Regions from separate parts of the Chryseobacterium sp. CS3K3.1 genome, predicted to be linked through region 1. Evidence: riboswitches for the same ligand, from Rfam matches in the RefSeq annotation. Region 1 holds a riboswitch; each other region holds the start of a gene.
What was found. A riboswitch is a leader RNA that binds a small molecule or an ion and turns the genes downstream of it on or off. The one in region 1 is predicted to bind cobalamin.
Positions count from the first base shown of each region.

Region 2: it holds a riboswitch for cobalamin, as region 1 does, so the genes downstream of both, metE (5-methyltetrahydropteroyltriglutamate--homocysteine S-methyltransferase) here and AC5YGI_RS05255 (TonB-dependent receptor plug domain-containing protein) in region 1, are expected to answer to the same signal.
Region 3: it holds a riboswitch for cobalamin, as region 1 does, so the genes downstream of both, AC5YGI_RS00185 (TonB-dependent receptor plug domain-containing protein) here and AC5YGI_RS05255 (TonB-dependent receptor plug domain-containing protein) in region 1, are expected to answer to the same signal.
Region 4: it holds a riboswitch for cobalamin, as region 1 does, so the genes downstream of both, AC5YGI_RS04530 (acyl-CoA thioesterase) here and AC5YGI_RS05255 (TonB-dependent receptor plug domain-containing protein) in region 1, are expected to answer to the same signal.

Region 1 covers NZ_JCAKRV010000003.1:298,640-303,888, forward strand. The annotation lists gene AC5YGI_RS05245 (CCA tRNA nucleotidyltransferase) at 1-89, shown strand, start outside; gene AC5YGI_RS05250 (YncE family protein) at 242-1,300, opposite strand; gene AC5YGI_RS05255 (TonB-dependent receptor plug domain-containing protein) at 1,322-3,148, opposite strand; cobalamin riboswitch at 3,181-3,358, opposite strand; gene AC5YGI_RS05260 (T9SS type A sorting domain-containing protein) at 3,496-4,809, opposite strand; gene AC5YGI_RS05265 (helix-turn-helix domain-containing protein) at 4,964-5,249, shown strand, end outside.
Region 2 covers NZ_JCAKRV010000023.1:35,542-40,790, forward strand. The annotation lists gene AC5YGI_RS18905 (helix-turn-helix domain-containing protein) at 1-154, shown strand, start outside; gene metE (5-methyltetrahydropteroyltriglutamate--homocysteine S-methyltransferase) at 345-2,648, opposite strand; cobalamin riboswitch at 2,825-3,010, opposite strand; gene AC5YGI_RS18915 (Lrp/AsnC family transcriptional regulator) at 3,206-3,667, shown strand; gene AC5YGI_RS18920 (hypothetical protein) at 3,751-4,293, opposite strand; gene AC5YGI_RS18925 (VOC family protein) at 4,391-4,759, opposite strand; gene AC5YGI_RS18930 (alpha/beta fold hydrolase) at 4,767-5,249, opposite strand, start outside.
Region 3 covers NZ_JCAKRV010000001.1:35,578-40,826, forward strand. The annotation lists gene AC5YGI_RS00185 (TonB-dependent receptor plug domain-containing protein) at 1-1,965, opposite strand, end outside; cobalamin riboswitch at 2,075-2,260, opposite strand; gene AC5YGI_RS00190 (transporter) at 2,353-3,300, opposite strand; gene AC5YGI_RS00195 (cytochrome-c peroxidase) at 3,313-4,362, opposite strand; gene AC5YGI_RS00200 (MbnP family protein) at 4,355-5,185, opposite strand.
Region 4 covers NZ_JCAKRV010000003.1:122,094-127,342, forward strand. The annotation lists gene AC5YGI_RS04520 (ATP-binding cassette domain-containing protein) at 227-889, shown strand; gene AC5YGI_RS04525 (hypothetical protein) at 920-1,720, shown strand; cobalamin riboswitch at 1,754-1,934, shown strand; gene AC5YGI_RS04530 (acyl-CoA thioesterase) at 2,051-2,434, shown strand; gene AC5YGI_RS04535 (HD domain-containing protein) at 2,492-3,082, opposite strand; gene AC5YGI_RS04540 (XAC2610-related protein) at 3,084-3,782, opposite strand; gene AC5YGI_RS04545 (PadR family transcriptional regulator) at 4,287-4,616, shown strand; gene AC5YGI_RS04550 (PspC domain-containing protein) at 4,628-5,249, shown strand, end outside.

The DNA.
Region 1 (5,249 bases):
CTATTCTTGAGGGTGAAATTCCCAATGAAAAAGAAGAAGCAACGAAGTTTGTCATTGCTGAAGCTGAGAAACTGGGATTAACCTTATAATTCAATTTAGAAAAATATTAAAAATTCCGGCGGGATGTTCCATCCCGCCGGAATTTTTTCCTTAAGGAAACAAAGCCGGCCGGTTTCGAAGAAACCGGCCGGAAAAAAACACAAATGATGAAAAAATAAAAAATTATTTTTAGAAGTAATAATTATTGCGGGTTAAGGAAAGTTCCGTTAGCACCAAGACCACCTGTTTTAAGGGAGGTAAGCTTAGTACCCGTAGTTGCTGAATATACAGTCATTTCGCTTTCCTGAGTAAATTGTTTAACATCTGATGCAAAAATTCTACCATCAATAACATTAAATCCATAAAGCGTAAAATAAGGACCACCGTCTGCAGCTGTCAATAGCGGGCTTGCAGGAACTGTTGGTGTAGCTAAACTTGTTGTATACACTTTATTGGCAGAACTGAAATAGATTTTATCATTATCAATCTGAAGATTGGTAGCACTTGGAATTCCTGTCAATGTAACTACTGGTGTCATAGCCCCTGTGCCGGAGATTTTATAGATATAAGAATCAGTAGCCGTAGAAGAAATTGTATATACATTGGATTTGTATGAAATAGTACTGTTGATCTTACCATTCGGAACAGTAAGTTCAGTTTTACTGTCATTAGAAGTATTGATATAAGTAATCATATTTCCATATCCTGAAGTAGCATTCTGTACAAAAATATTTCCACCTGCTTCTACTGCTTTATCAGCCCCGCCTGTCATTGTGATTTTGCTTACAAATGAATAGTCGGAAGCCTTATATTTCGTTACACTTGTTGCATTCGTAGAGAAGTTTAGGTTAGCAACATAGATAAAGTCATTGGCAAAAGCAATTCCTCTCGGGTTATCAATCTGATTGGTGATTACTCCTAATTTCTTAAATGTATAACGGTCTACTACAACAATTTTGTTTGAGTTATTGATCACAAGATAAGCCTTATTTCCATTAAGACCAATGGTCTGAAGAACGTCACCCAGAATTTCTTTATTGTTATTGTACCCATATACGTCATCCTGCTTCAAGCTTAAATCTCTTGTCAGGAATGTTACTTTGGCACCCTGGCTGTTAAAATTCCCTTCATTAGAGATAAAATATCCGTTCTGGTAAGTGATCGGAGAAATTTCAAACTCGGCAGAGTCACTTGTACATGAAGACATATTAAACAATAGTACAACTGCAAATAAGACAGTTAAAAGTTTAGTTATTTTCATAATTTATTCAATTTTAATTTATTAAAAATTTATTGCGGCATACACACTATAGTTTCTTTTCGGTAAAGGATAGAAAGAAACGGTTTTATAGTAGGTATTGGTTAGATTATTCACTTTAAACCCTAAGGTATATTTTTTTGCTAAGGTGGCAGAAACTCCCATATTTAAAAGAAAATAAGGATCTATAGCTTCTGATCTCTTTTCATCACTTGTGGTGTAGGTAACACCGTTCAGCTGTCCCTGTGCATACAACCTGAAGAAACCATATTCGTAATCTATACCGGCATTTCCCCTGTGCATGGGAACGTAAGGTCTCTGCATCTTCGTTTCTTTATCGATAGCTTTTGCATAATAATATGCTGCATTGGCTCTGAATTTATGATTTCCCCACTGCTTGCTGAAAGACAACTGAGATTCCAGCCCGTAAGATTCGGATTTATTGACATTGTATGCCTGCCAGTATCCCATAGCCGTTGGAAGCCATACAATAAGATCTGTGATGTTCATATAATAGGGAGACAGAGTAAGTTTGAAATCTCCCGCTTTGAACTCATTGGTCATATCCACCTGAGTAGAGGTTTCCGGTCTCAGATCTTTATTTCCTCCCGGTTCATAATAAATATCATTAAATGAAGGATATCTGAAGTTTTTGGATACGTTAATACTCAGATCATACCATTTTGCGGCGTTCCATTTTCCGGAGAATGAATACATAAAGGGAGACTTTACATCTTCTACAAAATCTTTTTTGAATCCTCCTTCAAAACGCAGGTCTTTTGTTGCAAAATACCGCAATAATCCCGAAACAGAACCTATATTCCTGCTGACATTGGATATTCCGCTCTCGTACCCTTCTCCTTTATTAATCTGAAATTCTCCGATGATATTAAAATTCCATTTTGAGTTCAGGAAATAATTAAAATCATTTTTAAAGATATAATTTTTCCCGGTTCCTCCACTGGATTTAGGCTGGTTTAACGAACCGAAATACTGAAAATTCTCTTCCGTGTAGGCTGTTTTAAGGGAATTGCTGAACTTCGCTTTGTTCCAGTCCCAAGAAAGAAGACTTCTTACACTTTGAGTTGTATATTTTGTTTTTGTTCCCGTTTCCTCATACACGGGATAATGCTGTGAAGAATCAAAAAACTGGCTTTGCCACGAAACCTTATGATCGTTTGTAATTTTATAGGATGCTCCTACATTGAATGTCGTATTGTAATAATTCCCGTTTCTGTTGATATAATTCAGATCGCTTACCTTATAATCATTTTCACTTACGGAATAATTTCCGGAGGCTTTAAAACTGAACTTATCATTGCTGTAAGACCCTTTCACAAAATTATTATAGGTATTAAAGGAAGCCACTTCAGAAAATAAAGAACCATGGAAACCTTTATTAAAATCAAGGGTGTTATTCAGGTGAATACTTCCCCCGATGGCACCACTTCCGTACACCACGCTTCCTCCACCCGCTTTGATACCGATCTGATCATAGCCGAACAAAGCAATATTATTGATATCTCCCTGCCCTAAAAAATTAGAATTGATATTAATTCCGTTCCACACGAATGCAGTCTGCTGGGCGGTAGTTCCTCTGAAAGAAGGTGAAGACACAGCTCCACGGCCATTTTCTTTAATAAAAACCTGCGACTGAAACCTCAGAAGCTCCGAAAGATTACTGGAATTTTTTTCAGCATCTTCTGCTGTAATTGTTTTTACGGGATGAAAAAGTTTCACCCTGTTCATCTGGTTGTCGAAGACATAAATAGTGTCAATCGTTTTCTCTTGTCCAAAAAGAAAACACCCATAAGATGAAAAAAGCAGTACTAAAGATCTTTTTATATCCATACTTTTTTACTTTTCCTCCGAAAGCAATATGTTTTTTAATTATAATCCTGGCAGGTCTCCTGACTTTCGCATTCTGCTCCTTCCCGTTTTTACACAGTGGCGTTTTGCAGAAACTTGTGTTGCGATTTACAGTTGCGGGGACAGTCCGGGAGTTACACCCGATTCCCTTTTCATTCCAAAATACTGGAAACCAAAATTTTTGCAAAGATAGTTTTTTATATGTATTCGCCAAAAATCAGACTTTTCTATACAAAACATGCTATCCTTTTGTTATATACACAAAAAAGAACGGCCGCTTTCAATACTGAAAACAGCCATTCATCCCACTACTTTACTATTTATATATGTTACTTTTTAATAAATTTATAAGGCTCCTGTTGTACTCCTTTTACTGAATATTGTAAAATATAATCTCCTTTTGACAGGGATGAAACATCAATCTGTCCTTCTACAGTATCCAATGATTTTACCTTTTGTCCAACCATATTATAAATTTCTGCTTTCTCTATTTTTCCTTTCCCTTTAAAATACAGGATGTCAGCCACTGGATTAGGATAGATACCTGCATTGTTTTTCTCTTTCACAGCATCACTCACCGATAAAAATTCAGAAGTATCGAGGTAAAAAGCAATCATCTGCCCTGAAGCATTCGTCCCTGACCCGGCAATTTTCTTTCCGTCCTGTGAAATCGCAAGAGGAAGTCCCATTGTTACTCCATTAGTGGCAATTCCTAAAGAAGCCGCATAATCATTCAGGTTTATCCTTCCGGCGGCAGAGGTCCAGATAAAGCCTTCTCCTGACATGGGAGGAGCCCCAAATGCTCTGTAATACCCGATCACTTTTTTCCCATCAGCAGAAATCCCGGTGGCACCTCCTTTGAAGCTGAAAGAAGCATTAGGATGCGTTATATAAGTAAGTCCGCTCACAGCATTCCAGACATAAGGATTAGGATTTGCCGAACCTATTATTGTATTTCCGTCTGCAGAAATTCCTCCTGCTTCTCCTACATGATTCCCATTATTATCTGTAATAAAACTTTCCACTCCATCCTGCCATTTTGCTCCGCTTCTCGTTCCGGTTGATTCATCCTGCCAGCCTACAATCACTGTTCCTGCTGCATTGATTGCATTTGCTCTGGAGCTGCGTCCGGGAACTATACTTCCCAGATCTACGACGCCGTTTACTTCGTCCCATTTCACAGCATGTGCGTTCGCAGCAGTAAGGAATCCCAGGCCTACAATAGTATTTCCATCGGTTGACATTCCCCAGGTAGAGCTTACGCTGCCATCCCATCCTGTAGGTACAAGCCCGCCTCTGTTTACCCATGTGGCCGTAGCAACATCATAAGTAGATATTTCATTGAATCCTGTTGCGGCATTGGTAACGGAGGATGATATTTTGGTCCCGTCATTCGAAACAATGGTTCTGCCTGCAGCCGGATACCCGTTTGTTATAGAACCTATCTGTACAAGTCCTCCTGCAGCATTCCATTTATATATACTTCCTGCACTGGTGTGCAGGCTTACGACTCCATTATCCGATACTGCGCCTACATTATAATTTCCCAGGCCTATTACAGTAAGCTGTGCTTCTGCAAAACCAAATTTCAGGAAAAGACAAGCTATCAATATTTTCATTGACATTCTGTAAAAATTTTTCATATTTTATTATATTTAGCGTTTCGAATTGGTGAAAACAATATTAATACAACATTCACTCAATTAAAAGAAATTGACTTTCATAATTCGTGAATTTTAAAAGAGTTTAATTTTTAAAACACTAGTAACCAAACAGATATAAAACAATATTTTGAATATGGATTTTACCGGAATTATTCAAAAAAACACAAAAAACAATTTATCAGGACAAAAATTATTTCACATTTTACTGTTTATTTTCACTTTCTGCTTCCTTATTACCAAAGGACAGTCCGGCCCCGACTTCAATATGCTAGCAGATAAAGCATTTCTGAAATTATATCAGAATCCCGACGAATGCATCAGTTATACCCAGGGAATTCTTGTGAGTGATCAAAATAGAGAGCACAAAATTGTACTTCAAAATATTATTTCACAAGCTTTTGCCCTGAAGGGAGACTATG
Region 2 (5,249 bases), on a different contig from region 1:
TCGAAGATTAAAGGAAGCTCATTTTCTGCTAAGCCAAAAAGGAAAATCTGTTTCTGATATTTATCTGGATCTTGGATTTGAAAATTTATCCCATTTCTCATTTGCCTTTAAAAAACAGTATGGCTATCCGCCAAGTGTATTACAGGCAAAATAATTTAGATTGTTGAACCATTAAGATCCTATGAAAGTGTTAAGGTTATGAAGACAAGTTTGCTTATACTTTAAATCAGAACAATTTTCAAGTACTTTATTTTTCAAAAATTTAATAATTTAAAAATATCAGATCGTGCCATGAAAATCATAACACGATCTGAATTATTGAATCTAATTATTGTAAAAGTTTTTTAAAGTGCATATTCTACAGAAGCTTCTTTGGCAGCAGCCACCATTGCGATTAAAGCTTTTTCAGTTTCTTCCCAGTGTCTTGTCTTCAGTCCGCAATCCGGATTTACCCAGAGCTGATTGGCAGGAATTACATTCTGAGCCTTTCTCAGCAGCTCAATCATTTCTTCTTTTGACGGAACTCTTGGTGAGTGAATATCGTATACTCCAGGACCAATTTCATTCGGATATTTGAAATCTGCAAAAGCATTCAGCAGTTCCATCTGAGAACGGGAACACTCTATAGTAATCACATCAGCATCCATATCGGCAATGTTTTCAATAATATCGTTAAATTCAGAATAACACATATGCGTATGGATCTGGGTAGCATCTTCTACTCCGCTTGCTGAAATTCTGAAAGCTTCTACGGCCCATTTCAAATAGTTCTGCCAGTCTGCTTTTCTTAATGGAAGACCTTCTCTTATGGCAGGCTCATCAATCTGAATAATTCTGATTCCTGCTTTTTCCAGGTCCACCACTTCATCACGAATTGCCAAGGCAATCTGCTTACAAGTTTCTGAACGAGGCTGATCATCACGTACAAAAGACCACTGTAAAATGGTAACCGGACCTGTTAACATTCCTTTTACCCATTTTTCAGTCTGAGATTGGGCATATTGAGACCAGTACACCGTCATCGGAGTTGGGCGGGAAACGTCACCGAAGATCACAGGTGGTTTTACACAACGGCTTCCGTAGCTTTGTACCCAACCGTTTTGGGTGAATACAAATCCTTCCAGCTGTTCTCCGAAGTATTCCACCATATCGTTACGCTCAAATTCTCCGTGAACCAATACATCAATTCCGATGTCTTCCTGCCAGCGGATTGTTCTTTGCGTTTCCTCTTTCAGTAAAATATCATATTGTTCTGCTGTCAGTTCTCCTTTTTTGAATTTGGCTCTCCAGCTTCTCACTTCTGCGGTTTGCGGGAATGATCCGATCGTAGTGGTGGGGAACAAAGGAAGCTGCAATACTTCCTGTTGCTCTTTTTTACGGATTTTGAAGGTGTTTGTTCTCTGAGCATCTTTTTCTGTAACAGCATTGGCTCTTTGTTTTACCTGATCATTATGGATAAGAGAAGAAGTTCTTCTACTCTCAATTGCTTTTTTATTTTCTTCAAATGCTTCAAAAATCTGTTCATTTTCCGTTCCGGAAGCCAGTTCTTTAAGAGTTACTACTTCTTTTACTTTTTGTTTAGCAAAAGCCAGCCAGTTCTTAATTTCCGGGTTAAGATTGGTTTCAAAATCCAGGTCACAGGGTGAATGAAGCAATGAGCATGATGGTGCAATGAAAATTCTTTCAGATCCTAATTTTTCAACCGCTTTACTGATGAAAGACAACGACTTTTCATAATCATTTTTCCAGATATTTCTACCGTCAACCAGTCCTAATGAAAGGTTTAAACTGTCCGGAATAACATTCAGAATATCATCCAGCTGCTCAGGATTTCTAACCAGATCAACATGCAATGTATTGACAGGAAGTGAAACGGCAAGTGAAGTATTGTCTTTTAATCCGTCAAAATAGGAAGCCACAATAAATTTCAGTTTCGGGAAACGTTTTCTGATTTCGGCATACACATAACGGTAAGTTTCTTTGGCTTTCTCTGTTAAATCCAATGCCAGGAAAGGTTCATCAAACTGAATCCATTCTGCACCCTGCTCCTGAAGTTTGGTTAAAATCTCTATATAAACAGGAAGAAGATTTCCGGCCAGATCCAGTTTATCAAACCCTTCTTCTTTTTCTTTTCCTAATAACAGATAAGAAACCAGCCCGATAATAACCGGTTTCGCATTGATTCCAGCTTGTTTTGCTCCTGCAAATTCATTGAAAATTTTGTCTGAGCTCAGCTTAAACTGTTGATTTTTATAAAATTCCGGAACGATGTAATGATAGTTGGTATCGAACCATTTGGTCATTTCCATGGCAGTGATATCCAAGCCGTCCTTCTGATAGCCTCTTGCCATCGCAAAATAAAGATCCAGCTCAGTATTGTTTTTTTTAAGCACCACTTCATGGTACCGTGTTGGAATGGCACCTACGACAAGACTCATATCCAATACCTGATCATAATATGAAAAATCATTACATGGGATAAGATCTATTCCTGCTTCTTTCTGAATATTCCAGTTTTGACTGCAGAGAGTTCTTCCGGTATTCAGAAGTTCTTCCAAAAGGATTTTACCTGACCAGTACTGCTCGCAGGCTTTTTTGAGTTCTCTTTTGCTACCAATACGCGGATAGCCAAGAATGTGAGTTTGCATTTTTTTAAACTTTTTAATTAAACTTATTGGGAAGTCCTTTACAATGCTTCGTTATGTTTTGCGGAAAAAGTTTCAGGAAAATAGTGACATAGCAGACAGCGTAATTTCCTTTAAAAAAGAAAATACCCGAATCCGATATATCATCTGTATGACCCAAAGCTTCAGCCCGCGAAAGCATTGTCAATTCAGTAAAGGCAGGTCTCCTGACTTGTAACAGTTTCCGTCATCCTTCCCGCTTTTGGCAGTGGATCTGCAAGGACAGAAACTTTTGGTGGGTTACTTACAGTTGCGCGACAGTTCGTGATTTGCACACGATTCCCTATTAATCTACCTTAAGTAAAACCTTTCCTGTTTGATGAAGTATCTGTAAAGAACTGTACTTTTACCTTTAACAAAGGTTATCAGTAAAAGTTTTTAATTTTGTGTAAAATTAGTAATACAGAATAAAACCACAACTGGAAACAAATAATTAAGCAAATTAAACTTCAGGAATTAAAAATAAAAGCATATAATTCTTTATATTTGACTGTTTTAATCATTTAAAAGAATAATATTCTGTGGAACAACTCGATGATAAGGATGTACAGCTGCTCAGGCTCCTCCAGAAAAACGCTAAACTTACCGTTAAAGAGCTCGCTAAAGAAGTGAACCTTTCTACTTCACCGGTTTTCGAAAGGGTCAAAAGGCTTGAACAGGAAGGTTTTGTTAAAAGATATGCGGCAGTTCTTGATGCTGAAAAACTGAACCGTGGATTTACGGTGTTCTGCCAGATCAAACTTAAAATCCACGACCGGTCCGTGGGGTATGATTTTGTAAAAGAAATTTTAGAAATTGAAGAAGTTGCGGAATGTTACAATATTTCCGGAGATTTTGATTTCCTTCTGAAAGTGCAGGTGCGGGATATGAAACATTATCAGGATTTTGTATTCAATAAGCTTGGATCTGTGGATTCCATAGGGAGTACCCACAGTACGTTTGTGATGGCTGAGGTAAAGAATAACCATGGGCTGACGATATAGATTTCTTTTAAAGTTAACGCCGTCTGAGGATAAAAAAATCCGTCAATAATGACGGATAGTATAATTATTTTGTTTTTTAGTACTTAATTGGCAGCCGGATCCGTAAGTTCTGTTGTTAAACCTATTGATTTTAACAGGTTCTTACTGTCGAAAAGCAATGTTGTATAATGTTTCCCTTTTTTAAAAACCAGTTTTGACCCTCCCGGAAATTCACTGTCTGCTCCCGATTTTTGTATTTTGGCATTGTACTTACCGAACTTCGTTTTACTGTCCTGTAATGTACTTTTATTCAGAACAAGACCAAAAGGAAGTCCTTCCACAATGACAGGTTTATTGTCTGAAGTCACAAAAAACATTTCATTGATAGTATTGTCTTTTCCCAGGCTGCAATAAAGCTCCAGTCCTGTTTTCATAGGCCATTTTGCATATTTTTCTTCGTTGGCATCTTCATAAAAAACAGTTTTTACGTTCAATGCTTTTGAAATTTTATCCGGAGTCTGCGGGAATATGAATTCTGAGTTTTTGTCCAGTAAAGAACCCAACGCGGCTGTTTTCTGTGAAAATGCAGTTGCACTTAATACCAGAAAAAAGATGGTGGCAATGAAATGGAATGGTCTCGTCTGCATAAAAATATTTTAAGTTGTAATGATTTGGCTAAAGATATTAAAATTTTGAACAAAGCTCCATTTTAAGCAATTTTTTACATCGTATTTCTGTTTTTGGCTATTTTCTTTCCTGTAAATTGAACACGGTACCGGCAGGATCGGTAATCCAGTGCATATTTTCAGGAAGCTCTTCTATTTCGTCGCAGGTTTCCACACCGTTTGACAGCAGATATTGTGTAGCAGCTTCTACATCGGGAACGGTAAGCTGCAGCCATGTTTCAGAATGGGTATAGTTATCAACACAATCCAGCCAAATAATATTATTCCCGAATTTTACTTCGTGAGTTCTGGAAACAGTAGGATTATTAATGGGTTTTTCCTCTACTTCTAATTTTAGAATTTCTCTGTAGAAGGCCACTGTCTTTTCATATTTATTTTTGGGAATTTTTATAGCGATATTAATTCCTGCCTCAAATTTTGGATTCATACTCAAACTATTTTAAAAAATTATTCAGATAGTTCAGAATCATTGCCGTCTGCATCATCAGGCTCACATGAGTTTGTCCGGGAGCGATAGCCAGCTGGGACTTTGGCAATTCGCCCATATCTGCAAAAACATCACCTCCCAATAATTTATAGGTTTTTGAAAGTTCTGTTTTATCCAATCCGTCATTATCACCAGCTATGATTAAAACAGGCACCGGAATTTTAGAGATATTATCATCACCCAGGTCGAAAGGCTGTCCGGCAGAAGCCATCATCTGTTCCAGAAATGGTTTCCATTTTGTTTTATCAGGTGCTACAGCATTATAGGCAGCATGCATAGGGCTGTTTGTAAAGAGTTCAGGTTTCATTCCTTCAAGAGCTTTATTGACTTCGGGCAGCCACCCGTTAGTTTTGTAGGTTGATGAAATGATAACCAGTTTGTTCAGTCTTTCCGGACTTTGAATAGCCAGTTTATAGGCCACTTCACCTCC
Region 3 (5,249 bases), on a different contig from region 1:
GTATTGATTGAAAATATTATTCATCTCAAGGCTTACTTTAAACTGATGATTCGCCCAGTTGAATTTTTTCTGAACAGAGAGATCGTGAGTATACCAGGGCTGTACATAATTGTATTGAATATTGTCCTGATTCACATCATATCTTTCTCCTACATACATCGCACTGTAATTGAAACTCCAGTCTTTATAATCCGCCATCAGACTGAAAGATCCACTGTGCCATGGTGTATAAGGAATCTGATTGCGGTAAAAAGTATCTTCAGGATCACTCATGTCTCTTGCACTTTGATAAGTGTAGGACAGCAACGGTCTAAGAGTAACTTTTCCCAATTGAAGTTCTGTCTGCACATTCACATCTGCACCAATGATTTCAACCATTCCCAGGTTCATCATCAGCCAGCGGAACATGCTTCCGTTAGGGGCCGCTACAATTTTATCCTGTACTTTGTTGTAGTAACCATCTACTTTAGCATAAAAGGTCTTAAAGAGACGGTTGGTATAATTCTTCTGATAGGTAAATCCTACATCATACTGATGGGTAAATTCAGGTTTCAGGTAAGTATTTCCGATATTGGTATAATACAGATCATTAAAGGTTGGAAGTCTGAAAATTCTTTTATAGAAAGCCCTTAGAGTAAGCTCTGGAATTTTTTCCGGCTGATAGCTCATAAAAACAGCAGGCGTCCACTCTCTGGCATCTCCCGGTCTTTTGTTTTTTCTTACTTCTTCAAAAGTAAAAGTTCCTAAAAGGCTTCCCAAAATTTTGAATCTGTTCCACTGATAGGTCGTTGCCAATGCTACCAAGGTAGTGTAACGGATAGGATAAGAAAAATTATCCAGATTGGCATCCAGATTATTGTACTGAAAATCTCCACTCAGACTGACATCCCAATTGGGAGTGATTGAGTAAATATTGGATGAGGAAAGATAAAGCTCCTGCTGGATATAAGTATTATCAGTATAAATAATAGACTGCGAACGAACCGTATCCATAAAATGGGTATAATCGTAGGCAAATTTTGCTTTCAGCTGTGTTTCAAATTTCGGGAACAGTTTTTTTCTCAGATTGGCCTGTACGAAATAATTTTCATCTGAAAGTCTGGCTCCTCTTCCACCAAAACGGCCATTCACAATGGGAGCCGGCATTCCACGATCTGAAATATAACCATACCCTCTGATATTCCAGCTTCCGTTATTTAAAGTTCCGTTGAGAGAAGTTTCAAACCGTTTTGCTTTGATATCTGAGTCCTGTCTTTTAGCGATGGTATCGTACGCCTGCTGCCCATCAGGATATTTCTTCGCGTACCGGAACCTGTAAATTCCGTCACTCTGCATAAATTCTCCGCTGAAGCTGGCAGAAACTCTGTCTGATATCTTCTGTTCCAATCGGAATGAAGGATTAAAGAGATCAATAGATGCACTTTTTGCCCTTATCACCAAATTGGTTTTTCTATTTCCTTTAAATACGGGTGTTTTAGGCTGTAAATAAATAGATCCTGAAGAACCGAAGTCTTTTGCAGGTTGAAAAATCTCACTTTTCTGTCCGTTGTACAATGATATTTCTTCCAGATCGTCTAAAGAATATCGTCCAAGATCCACCAGCCCGTTTTGGGCATTTCCTAATTGAATTCCATCATAAAACACACCTACATGCTGGCTTCCCATACTTCGGATGTTGATGGTTTTCAAACCACCCAATCCTCCATAATCTTTAATCTGAACTCCTGAAAAATACCGCAACGCATCTGCGACAGAATGACTGTTAAGCCTCTCCAGCTGCTCACCCTGCAGGATTTGTGCAGGAATAATTTCTTTAAAATTCTTTTTGTAAAGATTGATCCCTTTAATCGTCTCTTCCTGAAGACTATCTTTTTTCTTGGTTTGGGAAAACAAAAGTTGAGATGTGATCACCAATATTGTGAAAACAGCTTTTTGAATTGCAGAAGTAGTTAGTTTTGCCGCCATTAGCTCATTTAGGGTAATGAAGACGCTAATGGGTATAAGAATACAACGACAAAGCACAGCTGTCACTGCACACAATCATTGATGTCCTAAGCTTTATTCCACGAAAGCGTCAAACGATTATTGTCTGGCAGGTCTTCTGACTTACTCCATTTTTGAAATCCTTCCCATTAAAAAAACAGTGGATATATTCTTCAAAAACTTTGGTGCGGAGCTTACAGCAGCGGGTCTGTTCCGGATTTTCACCGGATTCCCTTTTAAGAGCTTTTTACGGCTCACCAAATTCCGGCAAAGATAAATAATTATTCCTAATCCCCAACTAAAATCATGATTTATAAACAATTAAAGCTCCCGAAGGAGCTTTAACATGATTTCAACAAGGGTTTCCTTTTAAATTCCAATATTCAGAAAAATACTGAATCTTGATTGAGCTTCAATATCTCCTCCCGCCAGGCGCGTGTACATGGGAAGCATGACTTCACTTCCCAGGCTCAGCTTTTTATAAGAGGCTTCAAAACCTAATTTTCCATACAAGGCACTTCCTGCAGTGTTCGGCAATGCTTCATCAAACTGTTTATTCTGAGCATAAACTTCTCCCTGAACTCCAGTTTTTACAGAGAATATAGATTTTTCATTTCCTGCAACCTGATAAAAACCTGTTGCTGCATAATTCCATTGGTTTCCAAAACGGTAATTTTTCCTGTTCTCTGTTTTAATGGTGTAATCTGTATTCACCAGTACGGCTACTTTATTTTTCTGAAACTTATAATTCAAAGCCGCCTGATAATCCCAGCTGCCAGTTCCCAGCTGAAAGCTTGGGTTGACACCGGATGCCCCTTTTTCATCAAACTTCCCGAGAGGAATTTTCACACCCAAACCTCCGCTCAGATGATGGAAATTATCTTTAGAGCTCATCAGCTGGTAAATTCCCATCAGGTTTAAATCTCCTATTCCATTGATTCTGATATCTCCCTGCATGGTTTTCTTTTCATGAAAATGGAATGGAAGGCTCGCATAAACACTCAGTTTTTTAGTCAGTGGAACTTTCCCCCAAAGTTGCAGCGTATTGAAATACTGATCCTGGGTAAGATCTTTTACAAATAAGTTCTCTTTCGCTTTATAATGCTGCGCAAAGTATTTGATCCCGATAAACTGCGGATTCAGTAAAGATTCAAAACCGGAAGATCCGTTTCCTGCTGCACAACCACAGGCATCACAATCATCATCAAAATCGAATCTGCTAAAGGTTTCGGGAGCAATATACGCACTGTCTCTAATCGTTTTCGCCTGATACTGATTAAACAGGATCAAACTTACTATCACTATAATCTTCTTCATGTTTTTTATAAATTATTCTGCAAATTTTGGATTGGATATGAAACTTTTATCCGATAATGTTTTCAGGAATGCAATGATGTATTGTTTTTCCTGGCTGTTCATGGCAATTCCTATGTGGCCGTTCTGTTTCAGCTGAGGATCAAGATTGGCATTATCTTCCACCTGATCCGAATAGAAATTAAGTACCGCCTCTAAGGTGTAAAATCTTCCGTCATGCATATAAGGTGCGGTATATTCCACATTTCTTAAACTGGGAACACGGAATTTCATCCAGTCGACCTGGTTAAGAGTAACTCTGTATCGTCCGGCATCTTTGAACTCCGTATTGTAATAGAGTCCTGTATTTCTGAAACTCTCATCGGTAAACAGCTCTCCGCTATGACAGGAAGCACATTTCTGCCCGAATAAAGCCATCCCTTTAGCTTCTGTTGAAGTCAATTGTTCTTTTCCCAGTCTGAATCTGTCATATTTTGAATCTGCAGAAATTAAAGAAGCCATAAACTGCGACAATGCTTTCAGAATTCTTTCTCCTGTAATGGTTTCGTCTCCATAAGCTTCTCTGAACAGTTTTTTATATTTCTGATCATCTTTTATTTTCGAAATAGCTTCCGGTATAGAACTGTCCATTTCATTTACGTCAGTAATCGGGCTGATGGGCTGCTCATTCAGATTGTGAATCACTCCGTCCCACATATATCTTTTCAAAAAAGCCATATTCTGGATGGGGGGTGCATTCCTGATTCCGATTCTGTCGTCTACCCCATGGCTCACCGTATGACCATGATGGGTAAAAGCATTTTCCTGGATATGACAAAAACCGCATGAAATGGTATTATTTCTTGAAAGTCTTCCTTCATAAAACAATTTCCGTCCCAGTTCCACTCCATTTCTGGTCACCGGATTGATGGATTTATCAAAAGTCATTTCCGGAAAATAAGAAGGAAACTGGAGATTATAGGCTTCATCCTTTTCCAGTGGCTGAATCACCTCATCAGAACATGAAATGAAGCTTAAGACCAATACAAGAAGAACGAGTATCGTTTTAATAAAAAAATTAATCATTGTGAACATGGTCTACTTTAAACATTTTTGTAAGATTGTTGGTAACGTCTACCAGGTGCTGGTTGGACCCCATCAGCATATCATTGGATGTGGTAAGAGTCAGTGCCTTATCTCCGCTCAGAAATTGGTTCAGGTCTGCAAGAATGTGAACAGAAGGACGGATTTGACTTGTTACTCTGGCCGTTGTTGGAAGATTCAATGTAATTTCGCGATAAAGATCCGGTGTATTGTTGGCTGCAGTATTTCCCATATTTCCTGTGTGATTCATGAATTCTTTAGAAGGAGAATCTGTACCGTATTTCCCTTCCAGTTTTACAAATACATAACCGGCCGCCCATGACCAGGACATTCCCTTCTGCTTGGCTTTTGTCCAGAATTCAGCCTGCCCGTCCTGTCCCAGTAAATATGCTTTCTGGCTGACACCCAATCCGAATCTTAGTTTTTTGTAATTATTTTTCGGGATACCATCCAGATTAAGATAAACAATTCCGGCTACAGCATCTGCCTGATCTACGATAAAAGCTCCTTTGTCAGGATTATTTTCGTTGTATTTAAATTCGTTTCCGTTTTCATCTATCAATGCGACATTACTGATGACGTATTTCAAAGCAGAAAAGTTATGTTTCTGTCCGTTAGCAGAAGTCTGAACCGTCTGATTTAGAACGATATCTCCCACATTGTTAAATCCGTTTTCAAATTTGATCTGAAGTTTTCCAGGCGTAGTATCCTGTGGGTTGTCATCATCCCTGCTGCTTCCGCAGGCTGTAAAAGAGAATACAGTAAGGGCAATAAAGAATAGTGATAAAAATTGAGAAATTTTCATTGTTGATTTTTTAAGTTGAATTAATTTGAATGGCTGTAACAGCATTGTTTTTTTACCACAAAAG
Region 4 (5,249 bases), 180 kb from region 1:
TTCCCACCTTGATATTTTCTTTATTAGCTTCTTGTTTATCCTCTTTCAATATTGAGAACTTTGGATTGAGTTTTCTTTTAATATCTCCTGTCCTTCATTATTTTATATATGAACTCAGGTTTAAAAGCGAATATTACTTTTATGCCAATTTAGGGTTTTCCAGAAGTTTCCTTTGGGGATTCACAGTATCTGTCTGTGTGATTGTCAAAATAATAACAGGAATTTTATGAGTAAGCTTCATATTGACAGCATAACCAAGTCTTTTAAAGATAATAATATCCTGCGGGATATTTATTTAGGATGTGAAACCGGAAAGATTATTGGAATTCTGGGCAGAAATGGTGCTGGAAAATCAACATTATTAAAAATTATTTTTGGGACTGTCAGTAGTGATACCCAGTTTATAAGATACAATGACAAAGTTCTGAAAAGTATTTCCGACAGAAAAAACAGAATTGCTTACCTGCCACAGGATATTTTCTTACCGAAGTACAATACCATTAAAACCTTAATTCCTCTTTTTTGCAATAAGAAAAATACAGATCTGTTATTGACTTCAGATCTGATCCGTCCTTTTTTGTCAGAAAAACCTAAAAATCTTTCCAGAGGTGAGCAGAGAGTCATTGAAGCTTTAATGATCATTTATTCTGAAGCTGATTTTGTTTTACTGGACGAACCTTTCCATAGCCTTTCTCCGAAAATTTCTGCAGCATTGAAAGCTGCAATCATTGAACAGTCTGCGTATAAGGGATTCATTATTTCTGATCATAATTATCAGGAAGTTCTTGATATTTCACACCAAATATTTCTTCTGTGTGAAGGCTATCTGAAACAAATACAAGATTTAAAAGAACTGCAACGGTATAATTATCTTCCGAAAAGCATTTAATTTATATATTTGAGGGATCAAAAAATTTTCATGATGACTTTCATAAATAAAGCATTCTATTTATCCGCATTCAGTATTTTATCTATTGCTTTTGTAAAAGGGCAGACTAAAGTTCCTTTTGGAGTGGTAAAAGCTGAAGAAGGATATGCCAACGTACGCGTACATAAAGACGATTATCGAAAAATTGTAGACAAGATCCGTATGCGTAAAGGCGATGTATTCGTTTATGTAAAGCCAGCTCCCGGAGAAACGGAATGGATATGGATTAAATATCCCGAGAAACAGGATGACGACAAACCTTTTGTGCGTTATGAAACTCTTGATAAAGAAGGAATGGTGAATAAAGGACGTATTGCCTATGTAGACCAGCTTCCCGCCTATACTCCATCCAGATCCAAAAACGGAAGATCCCTTATTTTCACAGACAATTCTGATCCTAAGATTCCTACTGCCCAAAGAAGCAAAGTGGTGATTGATATTTATCCGTCTAATGCAGGATACCGCAAAAAGGAAAAAGATGCAGATGGAAAAATTCTTACGATTGATAAAGTAAAACCATGGGGAATTGGAAATGATCTTCCTGAAGGAATGACCGAAATCAAATCCATCAGAGTGCAGCAGCCCGGAAGAGGTTCTGTTTTTGTAAGGGAAGCCATCAAAAACATGTTCCAGCCTACCATGGATTTTGAGAACATCGGGGTAACTTCTCTCGACAATGATAATATTTTCCTTTATATGATCAATGGTTCAGGAGAAAACAGATATACAACACTCTGGACAATTAAGAAGGGAAGAGTAATCAGCCAGATTATTTATCATAATCCGGAATAAATTCATTATTTTTGCATTCGAAAAGTTTTACGCTTATTCATCACAGAAATTGGTTCTGCATCACTGCAGATTAAAAGGGAACCGTGTGAAAATCACGGACTGTCGCGCAACTGTAAAGTAACTGAAGTCTTTATCAAAGATCCACTGTGCGAGGCATGGGAAGGAGATAAATGATGTTACAAGTCAGGAGACCTGCCTTTTTCTTAAACATGTAACTTTCGCGATTTGAAGTTGTATTGATCTGATGGATTGTTTCAGGAGTTCTATAAGTTCCTGTCATTATTCTGTTGTTTTAGTATCCTTTCATTTCGCTTTAATTAATAATGATATATGACTACAGAAGAAAGAATTGAAGCATCCGAAACCAGAATCTTTAAAGCGGTTTTCCCTAACACAACCAATCATTACGATACCCTTTTTGGAGGTACTGCGATGCAGCTGATGGATGAAGTAGCTTTTATCACCGCAACCCGTTTTGCCAGAAAAAGAGTGGTAACCGTGAGCAGTGATAAAATCGATTTCAAAAAACCTATTCCTGCCGGAACTATTGTGGAACTGATAGGGAAAGTTTCCTACGTGGGAAAAACCAGTATGAAGGTGAATGTTGAAATTTACACGGAGCAGATGTACTCCTATGAAAGAGAAAAAGCTATTGTAGGTGATTTTACTTTTGTAGCCATCGACGAATTCAAGAAACCAATCCAGATACTATAAATAATAAAGCTTCGGGCTGCCTTTGGCCGCCCGAAGCTTTAAATATTTTCATTGACATTATTTCAATACCTTTTCTGTTTCCAGACTTCTGTTCAGTAAAAGCTCAAAAGCCTCTCCCATTTCGTCCGATGCTCTGCTGATTGCATTTTCAAGCATATTCCGGATCTGTCTTTCCGTCACTCCGGCTTCTGTCCAGCTCTTTCCTGTAGTATGGGAATTTAAAATAAACGGCATAATTCTATCGATTCCACAAGCAAAAATAGCATCCGGAGTTTTCTCTTCTTCAAACTCCAGCCACAGGTTAAAAAATTCTGTACGTAAAGGCTCATCCAGAATTCCAAAGATCTTTTGGGCTGAAGCTTTCTCTCTTTCAAACTTTCCGACCATAGCTTTTTCATCAAAAATAAAAGTGTCTCCGGCTTCTATTTCCACAAGATCATGAATGGAAAGCATTCTTATCACCCTTAACAAATCAATATCAGCCCGGTTTTTAGCATATGGATAAAGGATCTGGGCAAGAATAATGATCTGCCAGGAATGTTCAGCCGTATTCTCTCTCCGGGAATCGTCTGCATTATAATTTCTTCGTTGTACATTTTTAAGCGCATCTACTGCCAGAATAAAATCTATCTCTTTCTGAATTTTCATCTTACTTTTTATTTCTGTTATATTGATCTGCCGGATATACCTTTGTTCTGGTAATCCATTTATTATTGATCTTTTCTTTCGTTATGACCTTTACCTGATCCTCATTGGTCATATCTTCCTCTTTTTCCAGCACTCTATCCAGTCCTTTGTTCGGAATAACGGCATATTCTGTTGTAAAAATCCTGCAACAACCGGACTTACCGTAGGAAATAAGACGCTTCCGTTTAGCATCTGTTTCAAAAAAATCAAAACCGTTTGAGCCAAGGTCTGTAAGTTCTTCACTTTTTACAAATGCCATTTTTGTAGCATTGAATACATAAACATCATAAGAAGCCGAACTGTAATTTCCCATATTTCCGTTTCTTATTGCTACATCTTCGGTACCGTCAAAATTAAAATCATCTACAATTACACTACGCTGATCCTTTGAAAGCGGAATCAATTTCCCGCGAACCGGTTTTTGGCCTTGTTCCGCATATACAACAAGATCATCAGAAACAAAAGTCTGTACTTTGCTGTTTTTATGGTCAAACAGTTCCACCGTTCCTTTTCCTCCACATCGGTCATCGTAACAGTTTTCGGTCTGAATGACTGCATCATAGTTCTTTGATACATTTTTAATTTCAAACTGATACTGCCCGAAACAGAGCGGCCCCAAAAGAAATACTGATAAGTGCCTGTACTTATTTAAAATAGTCATGGTAATAGGAATGATTTGGATGTTTTTTTATTTCTAACAAAAATACGAATCATAATACCGATCTCAAAATCCATGTCTCATTATCTGTCAGAATTTCCCTTCCTATAAAACAGTATTCACAGATAAGAAGCTTTCTCCCGCTATCCGCTCATACTCCTCGCGCCTGCCTAAAGCCGTGGCTGCTGTGGGGTAACCGCTGCTATCGGGGCTAGAACATGAGTGATAAGTGATAAAAGATCATTTTTTCTCTCCAATTTTCAAAATTCTATGTAAAAATTTAAAAATTCTCAGACATTTCTTCTAAAATCCGTTTGACTCAAAATTGATGATTAAAATTATCGTATTGATTTACAGTGTTTTAAATTATTTATTTTAAAAATTTCACTACTTTGTATTGCATAATACCATTTTATTTACATATCTTTGTAATGTAAAATTAGAATAGGCTCAGCTAGCTAGGGGCATTTTTCTAAAAATATAACTAATTAACAAAACTTATCAAAGATGAATACCGAAAATACCAAAGCGCAAATGCGAAAAGGAATTCTGGAATTCTGTATTCTAAGTCTCATCAATAACCGAGAAATGTATGTTTCTGATCTTATTGATGAACTGAAAAAAGGAAAACTGGATGTAGTGGAAGGGACCCTCTACCCTCTTCTTACAAGACTTAAAAACGGAGAATTTCTCTCTTACAGATGGGAAGAATCTACCGGAGGACCACCCAGAAAATATTATCAGATCACAGAAAAAGGAAAACTTTTCCTGGATGAACTTCTCAATACATGGAATGAACTGACAGCCTCAGTAAACCAAATCACCCAACAAAATTAAAAAACAAAGCTATGAACAAGACACTCTCAATAGGACTCGCAGGTTTTTCTTTTACCATAGAAGAACACGCATATATAAAGCTCAGCGATTACCTGAACGCACTGAGAAGCTCTCTGGATGCTTCTGAGGCTGATGAAGTAATGCATGACATAGAAATAAGAATGGTGGAAATTTTCAAAGATTCTTTAGGAAAACGTGAAGTGATCAACGATACCGATGTAGAAAGGGTAATCGCACAGATCGGAAGCCCTGAAAAAATCGAAGAGCAGGAAGAAGCGTATTATTCTGAAAAAACATCTGCCAGAAACTATAATTCAGGAACTCATTATACCGATAAAAAGCAGCTGTTCCGTGATCCGGAAAAACAAAAAGTTGCCGGAGTCTGCGCAGGCTTAGCTCAGTACGTAGGAATGGATATTACTACCATGAGAGCAATCTGGCTGGGAATCTTCGTATTAGGAATTTTTACAGCAGCCATTTCTTCTTCATTAATAGGTCTTCTATATGTAATCCTTTGGATCGTACTTCCAAAAGCTGAAACAGCAGCAGATTTCCTGAAAATGCAGGGAAAGCCTATGAACTTCGACAATCTTAAGAATGAGTCTAATAAATTGGTACAGTTTGCCAATGAAT